3 regions of the Streptomyces sp. NPDC049627 genome follow, and region 1 is predicted to be linked to each of the others. Evidence: riboswitches for the same ligand, from Rfam matches in the RefSeq annotation. Region 1 holds a riboswitch; each other region holds the start of a gene.
What was found. Region 1 has a riboswitch for cobalamin ahead of ACIBU0_RS10850 (ribonucleoside-diphosphate reductase subunit alpha). Riboswitches for the same ligand answer to the same signal wherever they lie in the genome.

Region 1 (5,957 bases):
GTCCAGGTCGACCGTGCCCTCCACGGCGACCTGGTAAGCCGACGGACGCCGCTCGAAGAAGTTGGTGAGCTCCTGAACGCCCTGCAGCTCCATGAAGGAGAAGGGGTTCTCGGAGCCGTACACCGGGGCGAAGCCGAGGCGCGTCAGGCGCTGGTCGGCGACACACTCCAGGTACTGCCGCATGGAGTCGGTGTTCATGCCGGGGAGGCCGTCACCGCACAGGTCGCGCGCGAACTGCAGCTCGGCCTCGACGGCCTCCTTCAGCATGTCGGTGACCTGCTGCTGGAGCTGGTCGTCGAAGAGCTCCGGCTCCTCCTTGCGGACGGTGTCGACCACGTCGAACGCGAACGACATGTGCATCGTCTCGTCGCGGAACACCCAGTTGGTGCCGGTCGCCAGACCGTGCAGCAGGCCCCGGCTGCGGAACCAGTAGACGTACGCGAAGGCGCCGTAGAAGAACAGGCCCTCGATGCACGCGGCGAAGCAGATGAGGTTCAGCAGGAAGCGGCGGCGGTCGGCCTGGGACTCCAGCCGGTCGAGCTTCTCGACCGAGTCCATCCACTTGAAGCAGAACTGCGCCTTTTCGCGGATGGACGGGATGTTCTCCACCGCGGCGAAGGCGGCCGCCCTGTCCTCCGGGTCGGGGAGATAGGTGTCCAGCAGCGTCAGATAGAACTGGACGTGCACGGCCTCCTCGAAGAGCTGGCGCGACAGGTACAGGCGCGCCTCCGGGGAGTTGATGTGCTTGTACAGGGTCAGCACCAGGTTGTTCGCGACGATCGAGTCACCGGTCGCGAAGAAGGCGACCAGGCGGCCGATGAGGTGCTGCTCCTCCGGCGTCAGCTTCGCGAGGTCGGCGACGTCCGAGTGGAGGTCCACCTCCTCCACCGTCCAGGTGTTCTTGATGGCGTCCCGGTAGCGCTCGTAGAAGTCCGGGTAGCGCATGGGCCGCAGGGTCAGCTCGAAGCCCGGGTCGAGAAGGTTCGTGTTACGGGTGGACATTACTGGCAGGCCTCGCAGGACTCGGGGTTTTCCAGGGAGCAGGCGACGGCCTCTTCGGGGGCCGGCTGCTGTACGGGGATGGCGGCCTGGGCGGCGCGGGCGATGCGGGTCGCCGGGCGCGAGCGCAGGTAGTACGTCGTCTTCAGGCCCGACTTCCAGGCGTACGCGTACATCGAGGAGAGCTTGCCGATGGTCGGCGTCTCCAGGAAGAGGTTCAGGGACTGGGACTGGTCGAGGAACGGGGTGCGGGCGGCGGCCATGTCGATGAGGCCGCGCTGCGGGATCTCCCAGGCCGTGCGGTACAGGGCCCGTACGTCCGCCGGGATCCACGCGAAGTCCTGCACCGAACCGTTGGAATCGCGCAGCGCCTCACGGGTGCGGGCGTCCCAGACACCGAGTTCCTTGAGGTCCTTTACCAGGTAGGAGTTGACCTGGAGGAACTCGCCGGACAGCGTCTCGCGCTTGAACAGGTTGGAGACCTGTGGCTCGATGCACTCGTAGACACCGGCGATGGACGCGATGGTGGCGGTCGGGGCGATGGCGAGGAGGAGGCTGTTGCGCATGCCGGTCGTGGCGATACGGCTGCGCAGGGCCGCCCAGCGCTCCGGCCAGGTGAGCTCGGCGTCGTAGTGGTCGGGGTGCAGGACCCCACGGGCCGTACGCGTCTTCGCCCAGGCCGGAAGGGGTCCGCTGCGCTCGGCGAGATCGGCGGAGGCCTCGTACGCGGCGAGCATGATGCGCTCGGCGATACGGGTGGACAGCTGCTTCGCCTCGGCCGAGTCGAAGGGCAGGCGCAGCTTGAAGAAGACGTCCTGCAGGCCCATCGCGCCGAGGCCCACCGGGCGCCACTTGGCGTTGGAGCGGCCCGCCTGCTCGGTCGGGTAGAAGTTGATGTCGACGACACGGTCGAGGAACGTGACGGCGGTGCGGACGGTGGCGTCGAGGCGCTCCCAGTCGATGTCACCGGTCGCCGTGTCCACAAACGCGCCGAGGTTCACGGACCCCAGGTTGCAGACCGCCGTCTCCCCGTCGTCCGTGACCTCCAGGATCTCGGTGCACAGGTTCGAGGAGTGGACGACGTGCCCGGGCAGCGCCGTCTGGTTGGCGGTGCGGTTGGCGGCGTCCTTGAAGGTCATCCACCCGTTGCCGGTCTGCGCGAGGGTACGCATCATGCGGCCGTACAGGTCACGGGCGGGGATGGTCTTCTTCGCGAGCCCCGCCGCCTCCGCCTTCCGGTACGCCGCGTCGAACTCCTCGCCCCACAGGTCGACCAGCTCGGGCACGTCGGCGGGGGAGAACAGGCTCCACTGCTCGTCGGCGCCCACCCGTCGCATGAACTCGTCCGGGATCCAGTGCGCGAGGTTCAGGTTGTGCGTACGGCGGGCGTCCTCGCCGGTGTTGTCGCGCAGCTCCAGGAACTCCTCGATGTCGGAGTGCCAGGTCTCCAGGTAGACCGCGGCGGCACCCTTGCGCCGGCCGCCCTGGTTCACGGCGGCGACGGAGGCGTCGAGGGTCTTCAGGAACGGGACGATGCCGTTGGAGTGGCCGTTGGTGCCGCGGATCAGCGAACCCCGGCTGCGGATACGGGAGTACGACAGCCCGATGCCGCCGGCGTGCTTCGAGAGGCGGGCGACCTGGTGGTAGCGGTCGTAGATGGAGTCCAGCTCGTCCAGCGGGGAGTCGAGGAGGTAGCAGGACGACATCTGGGGGTGCCGGGTGCCGGAGTTGAAGAGGGTGGGGGAGGAGGGGAGGTAGTCGAGGCGGCTCATGAGCCCGTAGAGCGCGGCGACTTCGTCCACCGACCTGGTCGTGTCGTCCTCGGCCAGCCCGGCGGCGACGCGCAGCATGAAGTGCTGGGGCGTCTCGATGACCTTGCGGGTGAGGGGGTGCCGCAGGAGGTAGCGGCTGTGCAGGGTGCGCAGACCGAAGTAGCCGAAGCGGTCGTCGGCGGCCGGGTCGACGAGCGCGTCGAGGCGGGCGGCGTGGATCCGCGCGAACTCGGCGGTCCGGTCGGCGATGAGGCCCTCGCGGTGCCCGACCGCCACGGACTCCGTGAACGACGTGACACCCTGCGAGGCGGCCTCCGCGGCGATGCTGACGGTCAGCAGCCGCGCGGCCAGCCGCGAGTAGGCGGGGTCCTCGGAGATCAGGCCGGCCGCCGCCTCGGTGGCCAGCTCGCGCAGCTCCGTCTCGTCCGCCCGGGCGGACCGGCCGCGCAGCGCGGCGGCGGCGACCCGGCCGGGGTCGGCGTCGGGGAGGTCGGCGGTCAGCTCGGTCAGGATCCGCAGCAGCGCGGTTCCCGGAGCGTCCTCGTCGGTCGGGACGGCTGAGGCCGGGTCTGCTGGCGCGATGGTCACGTGGGGGCTCTCCCTCGCTCGGCACGGGGCCTCGCGCAGGAGGGCAGGGGGCAGCACACGAGCGCACGCGGCGTCGCGTCCACCGGCCCACTCCACGAAGCCCGGACGTCAGGGCACGCCGGCCGGACGGCCGGGTGCACTGTCGGCAGGTCCTCGGACTGACTCCTGTGCACGGCGTTTCTGGGAACAGACATGCACAAGTACACCGTTGCGGGACAGTTCCGGATTCGCACCGGATTCCCCTGCGGCGACAGCGAGCAAGAGCATACATCTTGTGCTCACCCGCCACGCCACCCCCAGATGTTGTGTCGGGGTGGTTTCAGAGCGTCAACTCATAGGTGAGCAGAGTGATGTCGGAGAGCTGCGGGATCGGATTCCAGTCCCGATCGGGTGTGCGGACGAAGCCCAGACGTTCGTAGATGCGGTGCGCGCCGTGCATGGTGCGCTGGGTCGACAGGACGATCCGTACGCAGCCCGCCGTGGCCCGTGCGCGGTCGATACAGGCCCGTACGAGGGCCTCGCCGGCGCCCTGGCCGCGGGCCTCCCGCGAGACCGCCAGCATGCGGATCTCCGCCTCGCCGGGACCCGCTATGTCGGCCAGGGGGCCGCCGGTCGGGACGAGGGTGACGCCGCCGACGACGCGGCCGTTCCGCACGGCGACCAGCACCTCGGCGGCGGCCGCACGCTTGGCCACGTCCCTGAGCTCGCCGAGGTACTCGTCGCTGTGACCGAAGTCGAGCAGACCGTCCTGGAGGTAGGCCTGCGCGGTGATCTCACCGAGGTCCTCGTACTCGGCGCTGTCCACCTGCCGTATCACGATGTCCATGACGTCGAGTCTGCCGGACGGGGACGGCTGTGGGCCTGGGGTTTTCGACCGGGTTGCGGGGCGTGCTGCGAGTGCTTCCATGGAGGTAGGTGTCGGCGCCCGCGGTCCCTTCCGTTTCGAGAGTCCTCCTCGGAAGGAGACGCATGATGACGAGGCTCGTCCGTCGCCCGCCCGGCAAGGAACGGCCGCGCAACGCGCCGATGGCGACACTGGCTCCGAGGCGGGCGGGCAGCTGGGCCGGGCGCGGGTTCGTGGGTTACTGGCACACGCTGACGATCCGTCTGGAGGCCCGCCGCGGCACCACCCGGCCCAAGAAGTGGCGCCGGGGGATCTCCTACACCAATGTCACCCGGGCCGTCTGGCTGGTGGCCACACTCGCGCTGCTCGCCTGGGTCGGGGAGGGCCTGTACATCCTGATCTCGCAGAACACGACAGGCTTCGAGCAGTGGCGGAAAGAGAACCAGGGGGGCTTCGAGACGGTCATGCGCTTCGTCGGCCCGGTGCTCACCGCGTCGATCGCCGCCGCGCTCTTCCTGTTCTGGTGGTACCGGTGGACCAAGCGGCGCTACCTCGCGAAGGCGCGGGTCGACCCCCACCGACTGGTCCCCACCGCCGGGCCGGACACCGCCGAGATCGTGGGCCGCGAGGAGATCGCCCAGGTCATCGCCGAACGGCTGCGGGAACGCGACACACGCCGGCCCTATCTGCTGGTCGGCGGCGTCGGCGTCGGCAAGACCGCGGTCCTGGTACGGCTCACCGAACTGCTGGCCCGGCAGAACGCCGTACCCGTGCCGATCCGGCTGCGTGACGCGAGCGACGGCACCGACCTGAACTTCGAACGCATGGCCAGACGGCGCTTCGCCGACGAGGCACCCCGCGGCATCCTCGCGCGCGGCAAGACCGAGCGGGTCTGGCAGCAGCTGCTCGCCGACGACAAGCCGGTCGTCATCGCCGACGGACTGGAAGAGGCGCTCCTCGACGACGACCACCAGCAGAACCGGGACAATATCATCCGGCGGGCCATCGAGCGTGCCCACGAGGAGAAGCTGCCCCTCGTCATCGCCTCCCGGCCGCACAGCCCCCTGGAGAGCACGTCCGCCGCGATCGTGGAGCTGGAGCCGCTCAGCGAGGAGGATGCCCTGCGCTTCGTCCAGGCGCACCTCCCCGAGACGGACGAGCGACGCGTGGACTGGATCGTGGAGACGGCGGAGGTGACCGAGTCACCCGTCTATCTGCAGATCGCCCGGGAACTGCACCGCCACGGAGCCCTGGAGCACGACCGGCCGGACAACGACCCCCAGCACATGAACACCCGCAGCCGGGACCGCGGCACGCTGCGGCTGTGGCTGCTGGAGACATGGGACGAGGCGCTGTGCCAGGGGCGGCTGCGCGAGGACATCGCGCTGACCCCGCAGCAGCGCCGCGACACCCTCGAAGCGGTCTCCGCCCTGGCGTGCGTCGGACTGCTCCAGGACAAGCTGGAGGTCGGCTTCGGGGAGCTGCTGGACTCGGACGTCCACCCCGGCCCGGTTCGGCGCGCACAGGCCCTGGCCGAGCACCTGTGGACCAGCCGGCGCGGCTTCGACCGGTACGGCAGACGCGGGAACGTCTTCTCCGAGTGGCACCGGCAGCAGATCTGGGACGTGCTGTGCGAGCGGCTCGGCGAGGAGGAGAGGAGGCGGCTGCGCGAGGGGAACATGGACCAGTGCCGTGCCGTCCTCGCCCGCTTCGCGAGCAACGCGGACAAGCTCGCCCTGGTGGAGGCGTTCGAG
Region 2 (5,957 bases), on a different contig from region 1:
TACAACCCCTACAGCAAGCACAAGTGCTACGGGCTGAGCAAGGCCAAGATGGTCAACTGGATCCAGTCCTTCAGCAACGAGGTGAAGCGGCTCACCGGCCGCCGCCCGGTGATCTACACCACCACACACTGGTGGAACACCTGCACCGGGGCCAGCCGCGCCTTCGCCTCGAATCACGCGCTGTGGACAGCCCGCTACAACTCCGCCGACGCGGGGTCACTACCGTCCGGATGGCAGTTCTGGACCTTCTGGCAGTACGACAACGGAGGCGGCGGTCTGCCGGGTGACCAGAATCTCTTCAACGGGTCCATGAGCCAGCTGAGGAAGTTCGCCCGCGGCTACTAGCCGTGCCCCGCCCGGGCCGCGCGCTGCCCGACGGAACCGGAGCCTCCGCTCATAGGAGAAACCCTCCCTCCCGGACACCGCGCGGCCTGCCCCAGTTCACCTTCCGTTCACCCAGGTTACCTACGTTCAGACAGCCAATGACCTCGAACGATTGCCTGGGTAAATGGAAAACTTCTCGCTGATCCTCGCGATTGTGGTGGTGACCGCACTCGCGTTCGATTTCACGAACGGTTTCCACGACACCGCCAACGCGATGGCCACCACCATCTCGACCGGTGCGCTCAAGCCCAAGGTCGCGGTGGCCATGTCCGCCGTGCTCAACCTTGTAGGCGCTTTCCTCTCCGTGGAGGTCGCCAACACGATCTCCAAGGGTCTCGTCGACGAGACCGGCATCCGTCCCGAGGTCATCTTCGCCGCGTTGGTCGGCGCGATCCTCTGGAACCTGCTGACGTGGCTGGTGGGCCTGCCCTCCAGCTCCTCGCACGCCCTCATGGGCGGTCTGATCGGCGCCACCATCGCCTCCGCGGGGATGGGCGCGGTCCACGGTGACGTGCTCGTCACCAAGGTCCTCATCCCGGCCATCGCCGCCCCGCTGGTCGCGGGCATCGCCGCGATGCTGGCCACCCGCCTGACGTACTCCCTCGGCAAGAAGGCCGACGGCAACGCGTCCAAGAAGGGCTACCGCGCCGGCCAGATAGCCTCCGCAGGCCTGGTCTCCCTCGCCCACGGCACCAACGACGCGCAGAAGACGATGGGCATCATCACCCTCGCCCTGGTCGCCGGCGGCACCCTCGCCCCCGACTCCGACCCTCCCACCTGGGTCATCCTCTCCGCGGGTCTGGCCATCGCGCTCGGCACCTACCTCGGCGGCTGGCGCATCATCCGCACCATGGGCAAGGGCCTGACCGACCTCCAGCCGCAGCAGGGCTTCGCCGCCCAGACCAGCGCGGCGACGGTCATCCTGGCCTCCTCCCACCTCGGCTTCTCCCTCTCCACCACGCACTCCGTCTCCGGCTCGGTGATGGGTGCGGGTCTCGGCCGCAAGGGCGGCGTCGTCCGCTGGTCGACCGCCACCCGCATGTTCGTCGCCTGGGGCCTCACGCTCCCGGCCGCCGCGCTGGTCGGCGCGCTCGCGGAGTACGTGACGGGCTTCGGCAACTGGGGCACGGCCCTCGTGGCGGTCTTCCTGGTCGCCTCCAGCGCCGCGATCTGGAAGCTCTCCCGCCGCGAGGTCGTCGACCACACCAACGTCAACGAGTCCGACGAGCCGGCCGGCGTGGTGACCACGGCCATCGCCGCCGTGACCCCGCCCCCGGCGGGTACGGTGACCGAGGACCTCGCGGCCACGATCCCGGCCCCGGCGACCGAACCGGCGACCTCGCCGGCCACCACGGTCTGAGCCCCGCCCACTCGGTAACGAAGGAATCAGCAGCATGAAGATCGACTGGGCGGCTCTCGGCTCCGTCTTCGGCGTCAGCCTCGTGGTCACGGTGGCCCTGGTGGGCCTGTTCACCCTCGGCATCGCGGGCCTGTCCCGCCAGGAGAAGGCCTCGGCCCAGGGCGGCTCGGCCGCCCTCGCGGTCACCGGCGCATACGCGTGCTTCGCGGCGTGTGCGGCGGCTGTGGGGTACGGGATCTATCTGATCGTGGCCTGACACGCCCCGCCTCTTTTGTCCGCCCTGTCGGCGGTCGCCCAACGGCGACGTCGGCAGGGCGGTTCCATGTCCGCGCAGCCGGGTGTGAACAGGCGCGCCCCGTCCGCCGTGTGGGGTTCTGCACACTCCCCCACCGCAGGTCAACAGCAAGTTGACGCCCCTTCCAACCCCGTGGTGGACTGCCGGAGCCATGTACGGCGGCAGGAGAGGAAGCCGGTGTGAATCCGGCGCGGTCCCGCCACTGTCACCGGGGTAGATAGCCCCGGGAGCCAGGAACTCTCACCGCCGGTCTCGTCGAACCAGGGCGTGGACACCCTGAGTGAGGACATAACGCGATGCTCGCCTGCCGATCGAGATGCAGTGCCGGACCCACGTCTGAACCGACGGTCGGCTGACCCCGATGCGTGCCGATCGCGTCTTCGCGTACGGCGCCGCCGCCGGACTTCTCGGTGATCTGCTGCTCGGCGACCCGCGCCGGGGGCACCCGGTCGCCGCGTTCGGGCGGGCCGCCGGTGCCGTGGAGAAGGTGCTGTGGCGGGATCACCGCGGATGGGGCGTGCTGCACACCGCCGTGTGTGCGGGCGGTGCGGCCGCACTCGGCGCCGTGGCGCAGCACGTCGTACGTCCCTCCCGTACCGCCTCCGTCGCGCTGACCGCCGCCGCCACCTGGGCCGTTGTCGGCGGGACCTCACTCGCGCGCGAGGCGCGGGTCATCGGGCGGGCCCTCGAAGCGGGGGACGTCGAGGGAGCCAGGGAGCGACTGCCGCATCTGTGCGGGCGGGATCCTCAGTCGCTGGATGCGGACGGGATCGCCCGGGCCGTCGTCGAGTCCGTTGCCGAGAACACCTCGGACGCGGTGGTGGGGGCGCTCGTGTGGGGGGCTGTCGGCGGTGTGCCGGGGCTGCTCGGGTTCCGGGCCGTGAACACGCTGGACGCCATGGTGGGGCACCGGTCGCCCAAGTACCGGCGCTACGGCTGGGCTTCGGCCCGGCTCGACGACGTGGCGGGCTGGCCGGGCGCGCGGCTGACCGCCGTACTGGCCGCCGTCGCGGGGGGTGACCCGCGGGGCGCCGTACGGGCCTGGCGTGCCGATGCCGCGCAGCACCCGAGCCCCAACGCCGGGCCCGTCGAGGCCTCGTTCGCGGGGGCCCTCGGGGTGCGGCTGGGCGGGACGCTGTCGTACGGCGGGCGGGTCGAGCACCGGCCCGTGCTGAACGGGGCGACCGGACGCGCCGTCCGGGTCGCGGACATCGAGCGTGCCGTACGCCTCTCGCAGCGCGTGAGCCGCCTCGCGCTGGGCGTGTGCGTCGGCGCACGGCTCTTGACACGAGGCCGCTTCAGGAGAGGACGTACGTCATGACGGGTGGTGGGCTTCTCGTCGCCGGTACCACCTCCGACGCCGGGAAGAGCGTCGTCACGGCCGGGATCTGCCGGTGGCTGGTGCGGCAGGGCGTCAAGGTCGCGCCCTTCAAGGCGCAGAACATGTCCCTCAATTCGTTCGTCACCCGGGAGGGTGCGGAGATCGGGCGGGCGCAGGCCATGCAGGCGCAGGCCTGTCGCGTCGAGCCGACCGCGCTGATGAATCCCGTGCTGCTCAAGCCCGGTGGCGAGCAGAGCAGCCAAGTCGTGCTGCTGGGCAAGCCGGTGGGTGAGCTGAGCGCCCGCGGATACCACGGCGGGCGGCAGCAGAAGTTGCTCGGGACCGTGCTCGACTGTCTTGCCGAGTTGCGGGGCACGTATGACGCGGTGATCTGTGAGGGGGCGGGAAGTCCCGCCGAGATCAACCTCCGGCGGACCGACATCGTGAACATGGGGATCGCCCGGAACGCCGGGCTGCCCGTGCTCGTGGTCGGGGACATCGACCGCGGCGGCGTCTTCGCCTCGTTCTTCGGCACCGTCGCACTCCTCAGCCCCGAGGACCAGGCGCTCGTCGCCGGGTTCCTCGTCAACAAGTTCCGGGGGGACGTCAGCCTTCTGGAGCCGGGGCTGGACATGCTGCACGGGCTCACCGGGCGGCGGACGTACGGCGTGCTGCCCTTCCGGCACGGGCTCGGCATCGACGAGGAGGACGGGCTGCGCGTGTCCCTGCGCGGGACCGTGCGGGAGTCGAACACCGCCCCGCCCGTGGGCGAGGACGTGCTCCGGGTCGCCGTCTGTGCGATCCCCCTGATGTCCAACTTCACCGACGTCGACGCCCTGGCCGCCGAGCCGGGTGTCGTCGTGCGGTTCGTGGACCGGCCGGAGGAGCTCGCCGACGCGGACCTGGTGGTGATCCCCGGCACGCGGGGAACCGTGCGCGCCCTGGAGTGGCTGCGGGAGCGGGGGCTCGCCGAGGCCCTCGTGCGCCGGGCCGCCGAGCAGCGGCCCGTCCTCGGCATCTGCGGTGGCTTCCAGGTGCTCGGTGAGCACATCGAGGACGACGTCGAGAGCCGCAAGGGGCAGGTGGAGGGGCTCGGTGTGCTGCCCGTGCGGGTGCGGTTCGCGCGGGAGAAGACCCTCACCCGGCCGACCGGGGAAGCTCTCGGCGAGCACGTCGAGGGCTATGAGATCCACCACGGGGTCGCCGAGGTCATGGGCGGCGAACCCTTCTTGGACGGCTGCCGGGTCGGCCAGACCTGGGGCACGCACTGGCACGGTTCGCTGGAGTCGGACGGCTTCCGGCGGGCCTTCCTGCGGGAGGTGGCGACCGCCGCGGGCCGCCGCTTCCTGCCGGCCGCCGACACCTCGTTCGCCGCGCTGCGCGAGGAGCAGCTCGACCGGCTCGGCGACCTGATCGAACAGCACGCGGACACGGACGCGCTCTGGCGGCTCATCGAGTCGGGCGCGCCGCAAGGACTGCCTTTCATTCCACCGGGAGCGCCCGCATGAGCACTGTGTTGTTGTTGTCGACCGCCGACACGGATCTGCTGGCGGCCCGGGCCGCCTCGGACGCCGACTACCGGATCGGCAACCCGACGCGCGTGGACGTCGACGGCGAACTGCCCGCGCTGCTCGACGGCGCGGACATCGCCGTCGTACGGCTGCTGGGCGGCAAGCGGGCCTGGGAGGACGGGCTCGCCAAGCTGAAGGCGTCCGGTGTGCCGACCGTGCTGCTGGGCGGCGAGGCCGTCCCCGACGCGGAGTTGATGGCCGAGTCGTCCGTCCCGGCCGGTGTCGTGGCCGAGGCGCTGAAGTACCTCGTCGAGGGCGGGCCCGCCAACCTCACCGAACTGGCGCGGTTCCTCTCCGACACCGTGCTGCTGACGGGCGAGGGGTTCGTCGAGCCGCAGAAGATGCCCGAGTACGGCGTCCACGGCGAGCGTCCGCTGGTCAGCGGTCGGCCGACCGTCGGCGTGCTCTTCTACCGGGCCCATGAGCTGAGCGGCAACACCGCTTTCGTGGACACCCTGTGCGACGCCGTCGAGGCACGCGGCGCCAACGCCCTTCCCGTGTACTGCGGTTCGCTGCGGGGCGCGGACGCGGGACTGTTCGAGATCCTCGGCAAGGCCGACGCCCTCGTCGCCACCGTCCTCGCGGCGGGCGGCACCCACGCCTCGCAGGCGTCGGCGGGCGGTGACGAGGAATCCTGGGACATCGGGGCGCTCGCCGACCTGAACATCCCGGTGCTGCAAGGCCTCTGCCTCACCTCGACCCGGGCCGCCTGGGACGAGTCCGACGCCGCCCTCTCCCCCATGGACGCGGCGATGCAGGTCGCGATCCCCGAGTTCGACGGCCGCATCGTCACCGTCCCGTTCTCCTTCAAGGAGCAGGGCCCGGACGACGTGCCCGTGTACGTCGCCGACCCGGAGCGGGCCGCGCGGGTCGCCGGGATCGCCGTACGGCACGCGCAGTTGAAGCACAAGCCGAACGCCGACAAGAAGCTCGCGCTCGTCTTCACCGCCTACCCGACCAAGCACTCGCGCGTCGGCAACGCGGTCGGCCTGGACACGCCCGCGTCGGCGGTACGGGTCCTGGACG
Region 3 (5,957 bases), on a different contig from region 1:
GCGTCCATCGCGGCGGCCAGGGCGACCGAGCGTTCCAACGCGCCTTCCAGGACCGGGAGTCCGACGTGCAGGAGGCCGCGGATGCCGGTGTCGGGGCGGCCGCGCAGGCGGCGGGCGGCGCGCAGGCGCTGGACGTCGGCGATCAGGTGGGGGGCGTAGGTGAGGGCGACCACCACCGCCACCCCCATCTCGTACAGGGCGCCGGGGAGGGACTTCAGGAGGCGGGTGGGGCTGGCCAGGGAGTTCGCCGCGCCCACGCAGATGAGGAGCGTGGCGAGTCTCAGGCCGTCGTAGAGAGCGAAGAGGAGGGTTTCGGCGGTGACCTCGCCGCCCAGGCGGATGCCCTGTGCCCAGTGGGGCAGGGGGAGTTCGGGGAGCGTGACGATCACGTGGGTGCCGGGCAGGGGGGAGCCCAGGGCGGTGGCGAAGAGGAGGCGGATGAGGAGGACGGCGAGTGCGAGTTTGAGGAATGCGGTGTAGGAGCGGGCGGAGGGGGTGTCGGGGCGGCACGTCACCACTACGTAGGCGGACGTCGCTGTGAGGAGGGCGAGGAGGAGGGGGTTGGTGGTGCGGGTGGCTGCGGTGCCCAGGGCGAGGGACCAGAGCCACCAGGCACCGGGGTGCAGCTGCCCGCAGTTACGCATGCCGACGCCGGCGTGCCTGCCACAGCGCCGCCGCTCCCAGTACGGCCACCACGGCGCCTCCGGCCACCAAGCCAAGCGACGGGCCGTTGTCGTCCGATGCGCCCTTCTCCTTCGCGGACTTCTCGGAAGCCGTCGACTTGCCGTCAGCCGTCGGCTCTCCGGCCCCCGACACCTGCTCCCCGCACCCCTTCTCCGGATACCCCGCTATCGCGCACAACAGGGCGTTCGTGTCGTACCGCAGGGGCTTGGCCACCGCGGCCAGGGCCTCCGCCGTCGTTGCGTCGGTGGGCACCCGTGCGCATGCCGTACGGCGGGCCGGCGGCGTCTCGCCCGACGGGGCGTCCGCCGGCGTGCCGAAGTCGAGGACCAGGGCCACCCGCTTCTTGTCCTCCTGCGCGGGCGTCCTCGCACAGATCACCGCGAACTCCGCCGCGCCCCTCGGCTTCGCCGCGTCCTCGGAGTCCTCGCTCACGGCGAAGCGGAAGCCCTGGACGTCGCCGTCGGACGGGCGGGCGGTGGAGGGCCCTTGCGTGGCGTACGTCCACTTGCCGCCGTCGTGGTCCCAGAAGGACCAGTAGCGGTAGCCGGCCGCCTGGGCGGCCTGGGCCGCGGCGGTCAGGAGGACCAGCGCGGCCAGAAGCGGAGCGAGCGCGCGGCGGATCACTGCCGTCCGCCCTTGTTGCGGCCGCTCAGCAGGAAGCCGATGCCGATGCCCACGACCAGGAAGACGCCGATGTACCACCAGGCGCCGAAGGGATTGTCGTCGTCCTCCTTCGCCTCCTGCTTGTCCGCCGCCTTCTGGGGCGCCGGGCCCGTCGCGTTGAGCTGCTCGACCAGGTCCGTGCCGCCGAAGTCCCGCGGGTCGGCGCCCGCCGCGTCGGCGGCGAGGATCAACTGGGCGTAGGCGGCGGGGCCGCTCTGCTTCGCCCAGCTCGCGGCGTTCTTCTCCAGCCAGCGCAGAGGCTTCCGGGCAGCAGGCTCACCACCCTGTACGGCGAGCGCGACGACGGCGTCCGCGGTGTTGCCGTAGTCGGGCTGGTCCTCGGCGCCCGCGAGGGCGGACTTCAGGTGGCCGTCCTTGTCGAGTGCCTTGCCGAGGTAGGCGGCGCCGTTGGCCGCCGCCTGCTCCGGGGTGAGGCGGGCGCCGTCGGCGCAGGCGGCCTCCTCCGCCTTGTCGCCCGCCTTCGCCGTCAGCATGCCCTGGCCCGACGCGGCGACGACGGCCGCTGCCGTCGCGTCCGCGTTGGCCGACAACGTGCCCTTCTTGTCGGGCTGGTAGGCGAAGGCGCCGCCCTTCGCGCACGGCAGGGCGAGCTTGAGCAGGGCGTCGTAGGACGACTTGCCGTCCCTGCGGACCTCGGCGGGGTCGGTGCCGACGGCGTTGAGCGCGCCGATCACGACCGAGGTCGAGTTGGCGTCGCTGGCCCCTCCGGGCGTGTAGCCCCAGCCGCCGTCCTTGTTCTGCACCGACTTCAGCCAGGTCACCGCCTTCTCGACCTCGGCGTCGTGCTCGCCGACCGCGGCCAGGCCCTGGACGGCGACGGCCGTGCTGTTGGTGTCCACCATGACCTTGGCGTCGCACGCCTTCGACGGGGCGGCGCGAAATGCCGCGAACGACCCGTTGGCGCACTGCTGTCCGGTCAGCCAGTCGATCGCCTTGGCGGCGGGCTCCAGCTTCATCCGCTTCTGCGCGATGAGTGCGAGGGACTGCCGCCACACCCCGTCGTACGTCGGGTCGGCGTCGCCGTACAGCCCGGCGGGGATCGCCACGGACGGCGACGGGGACGGGGAGGAATCGGCGGCGACTGCGGGCGTGGCAACGGCCGTGCCGATCGCGACGGTGGCGGCCAGGGCCGCGGCGCTGCGGCGGACGTACATGATCGGCGGGTGCCCTTCCCTGAGGGAACCGGGCAGCACAGGGAAGACCCCCGGGCGGCTCGGCTCCGTACCTCGACGGTGCCGTGCGCCGGCCGGTTGCCGGTGCACGTGAGCCGGTCACAAGACCTGTGCGGGGCGATCCGGCTTGCCACTGCGTGGCTCACGGTTGCGGGTCAGCGCCGGATTTGCACCGGCTTCCCCCCGTACGGGTGTGATGACGACGCCGCCACTCTACCCGGCCGTAACCAGACCCCCGAGGGCCGCCTGCGGGGGCGGGTAGGTTCGGGCCATGGCTGAGGAGACCGTGGGCAGACTGCTCGGGTCGGGGCGTACCGCCGACGTGTACGAGATCGACGAGGCGTGGGTGCTGCGCCGCTTCCGGGACGGGTACGGGGACGCGCGGGCCGAGGGCGCGGTGATGGCGCATGTGCGCGAACACGGCTATCCGGCGCCGCGGGTGAGGCTCGCCGATTCCTCGCGGACCGACCTGGTGATGCAGCGGCTGTCGGGGCCGACGATGCTGCGCGCGCTGACGGAGGGGGCGATGGGCGCGGACGAGGCGGGCGGCATCCTCGCCCGCCTGCTGCGGCAGCTGCACCGCCTCCCCGCACATCGGTCGCCGGGTTCGGTGCTGCATCTGGACCTGCACCCGGACAACGTCATCCTCACGCCCGACGGTCCGTACGTGATCGACTGGGACAACGCACGGGACGGCGACCCCGGCCTGGACTGGGGCTCCTCCGCGGTGATCCTCGCCCAGGTCGCCGTGGACGACGGTCCCTTCGCCGAACTCGCCCGCCCCCTCCTTGCCGCCCTGCTCGCCGACCCCTCCGACCTCACGGAGGACGGCCTGGCGGGGGCGCTGCGGCGCCGGGCTGCCAATCCGACGATGACGTCGCGTGAGGTCGAACTTCTCGGTGACGCCGAGCAATTGATCCGTACGTTCATGCGTGACCGGAGGGGCGGGCCCAGCGGAGCAGCCTAGTTGTCGACCCTCGGCGTGGGGCCGCCGAACGGCAGGTGCAGGGTGCGGGAGGCCAGCAGCCACCGGCCGTCGACGCGGCGGAAGGTGTCCTCGTAGTGGCCGACCTGCACGGGCGGACCGGCCGGGACCATGCCGCCCGTCCAGCCTTCGACGCGGTACGTCGTGAAGTACGACGTCGCCTCGGCCGTTTCAGGGGAGGTCACCGTGACGCGGATGTTGGACATGATCCGCCGCGAGAGCTTGTCCGCAGGCCGTGCGCCGAAGTACGCCCGCAGCGCCTCGCGCCCCTCCGAGCGCCGTCCGTCTCCCGGAGGGGGCCACTCCCACCGGCCGTCCTCGGTGAACAACTCGGCCACGGAGGCGGGTTCGCAGAGGTCGAGGCGGTGGACGAAGTCGAGGATCAGACGCTCGCAGGCGCGTTCGGAGAGGAGTTGCTCCAAGGGGTCCATGGGTCCCTTGGTACCAGCCGGGAACCCGGGGGCACGATCCGATCACACCGCCACGTACGTCACCGGCTCGCTCCCCGCCACCGCCTCCGCCCGCCCCAGCTTCACCAGCCGCCGCAGATGCGACTCGGCCTCCGCGATCGCGATGTTCCGTGAGCCGTAGGGGATCTGGTCCCAGGGCCGGTTCCACTCCATGCGCTCGGCGAGCTGCCAGGGGGTGAGGGGCTCGGACAGCAACGCCAGGAGTCCGGTGAGGCGTTCCTCGTGGTGGGTCAGCAACTGCCGTACGCGGGCGGGCGCGTCGGTGAACGCGTACTGGTGGGCCGGGAGGATCTCGGCGGGGGCGAGACGGCCGACGCGTTCGAGGGAGTCGAGGTAGTCGCCGAGGGGGTCGGTGACGGTCGTGTCGTCGGGGTCCTCGTACAGGCCGATGTGCGGGGTGATCTCGGGGAGCACGTGGTCGCCGGAGAACAGGCGGCCGTGGCCCGGGAGCCGGGACGGGTGCTCCTCCTCCAGGTGCAGACAGACATGGCCGGGCGTGTGGCCCGGGGTCCAGATGGCGCGCAGGCGGCGGCCGGGGAGGTCGAGGAGTTCGCCGGGGACGATCTCGCGGTCGGGAGCGGCGGGGGAGAAGCCGGGCAGGGGCCGGGTTCGGCGGGCGGTGCGGAGCGGGGACACGTGGGCGTCGGGGGCGCCGGCCGCGGTGAGCTTGTCCGCCATGTAGGAGAACCAGCGCTCGGGGTGGGTCGCGCGGGTGCGCCGTACGATCGCCGCGTCCGCCGCGTGCATCGCGATCCAGGCACCGGAGGCCTCGCGCACCTTGCCGGAGAGGCCGTGGTGGTCGGGGTGGTGATGGGTGATGACCACGCCGTGGATCTCGGCGGCCGCGGTGCCGCACGCCGTCAGGCCCTCGGCGAGGGCGTCCCAGGAGGCCGGGTCGTCCCAGCCGGTGTCGATGAGCACCGGGCCGCGGTCGGTGTCGACGACGTACACGAGGGTGTGGCCGAGTGGGTTGTCGGGGATGGGGACCCGGAGGGACCGGACGCCGCCGCCGTGGTCGTACACCTGCGCCATGGGCTCCCCAATCGCCGCGACCGGCACACACCGACGGCCACTATAACTAGAACGGGTTTCGATGGGAGCCTGAGTCATCCAGGCCGGGCGTTCCGCATCCGCTCCGGGGTCCAGAACTCCCTGATCTCCTCCGGGCTCTTCGTCTCCCGGTGGACGGACACCCCGTTGCCGTGTGTGACGTCGTCCCAGTTCGACGCCGTCCATACGGCGCCACAGGCGGCCGTCGTCACGGCCGCCGCGAACAGCGCCCACGCGTGCCTGCGCTCGCGTTCTGCCGTCATTCAGCGTTCCTCCCCGTCGGCTTGATCAGCGTAGGCGTGATTGATGTGCGATCCGTGGACTCCTCGTAGTGGAACTGGTATCAGTTTCTGAAACAGCGTCAGAAACCAAGGAATCCCGCTTCAGCTCCGCAGGAGGCGTCGGCCATGACCGAGCTCGTGGAACACGGACAGCTGTTCATCGGCGGGGAGTTGACCGACCCCCTGGGCAAGGACGTCATCGAGGTGATCTCGCCGCACACGGAGGAGGTCATCGGACGAGTGCCGCACGCCTCACCGGCCGATGTCGACCGGGCGGTCGCGGCGGCGCGGCGGGCGTTCGACGAGGGTCCCTGGCCGCGGATGTCGCTCGACGAGCGGATCGAGGTCGTCACGCGCATCAAGGACGGCATCGCCCTGCGCCACGAGGAGATCGCCCGCGTGATCTCCTCCGAGAACGGCTCCCCGTACTCCTGGAGCGTCCTCGCGCAGGCGCTGGGCGCGATGATGGTGTGGGACGCGGCGATCACGGTCGCGCGGAACTTCCCGTACGAGGAGCGGCGCGACGGCGTGCTGGGCAAGATCCTGGTGCGGCGCGAGCCGGTCGGGGTCGTCGCGGCCGTCGTCCCCTGGAACGTCCCGCAGTTCGTCGCCGCCGCCAAGCTCGCGCCCG

Region 2: it holds a riboswitch for cobalamin, as region 1 does, so the genes downstream of both, ACIBU0_RS22410 (cobalamin biosynthesis protein) here and ACIBU0_RS10850 (ribonucleoside-diphosphate reductase subunit alpha) in region 1, are expected to answer to the same signal.
Region 3: it holds a riboswitch for cobalamin, as region 1 does, so the genes downstream of both, ACIBU0_RS15560 (prenyltransferase/squalene oxidase repeat-containing protein) here and ACIBU0_RS10850 (ribonucleoside-diphosphate reductase subunit alpha) in region 1, are expected to answer to the same signal.

What each region holds. Positions count from the first base shown of each region.
Region 1 covers NZ_JBITLW010000003.1:377,778-383,734, forward strand. The annotation lists gene ACIBU0_RS10845 (ribonucleotide-diphosphate reductase subunit beta) at 1-1,002, opposite strand, end outside; gene ACIBU0_RS10850 (ribonucleoside-diphosphate reductase subunit alpha) at 1,002-3,359, opposite strand; cobalamin riboswitch at 3,486-3,636, opposite strand; gene ACIBU0_RS10855 (GNAT family N-acetyltransferase) at 3,679-4,185, opposite strand; gene ACIBU0_RS10860 (NACHT domain-containing protein) at 4,329-5,957, shown strand, end outside.
Region 2 covers NZ_JBITLW010000008.1:63,321-69,277, forward strand. The annotation lists gene ACIBU0_RS22395 (lysozyme) at 1-345, shown strand, start outside; gene ACIBU0_RS22400 (anion permease) at 509-1,744, shown strand; gene ACIBU0_RS22405 (hypothetical protein) at 1,779-2,000, shown strand; cobalamin riboswitch at 2,158-2,300, shown strand; gene ACIBU0_RS22410 (cobalamin biosynthesis protein) at 2,401-3,360, shown strand; gene ACIBU0_RS22415 (cobyric acid synthase) at 3,357-4,868, shown strand; gene cobN (cobaltochelatase subunit CobN) at 4,865-5,957, shown strand, end outside.
Region 3 covers NZ_JBITLW010000005.1:233,230-239,186, reverse strand. The annotation lists gene ACIBU0_RS15570 (energy-coupling factor transporter transmembrane component T) at 1-644, opposite strand, end outside; gene ACIBU0_RS15565 (SCO2322 family protein) at 637-1,308, opposite strand; gene ACIBU0_RS15560 (prenyltransferase/squalene oxidase repeat-containing protein) at 1,305-2,522, opposite strand; cobalamin riboswitch at 2,635-2,770, opposite strand; gene ACIBU0_RS15555 (phosphotransferase) at 2,812-3,507, shown strand; gene ACIBU0_RS15550 (nuclear transport factor 2 family protein) at 3,504-3,956, opposite strand; gene ACIBU0_RS15545 (MBL fold metallo-hydrolase) at 3,999-5,027, opposite strand; gene ACIBU0_RS15540 (hypothetical protein) at 5,102-5,308, opposite strand; gene ACIBU0_RS15535 (aldehyde dehydrogenase) at 5,453-5,957, shown strand, end outside.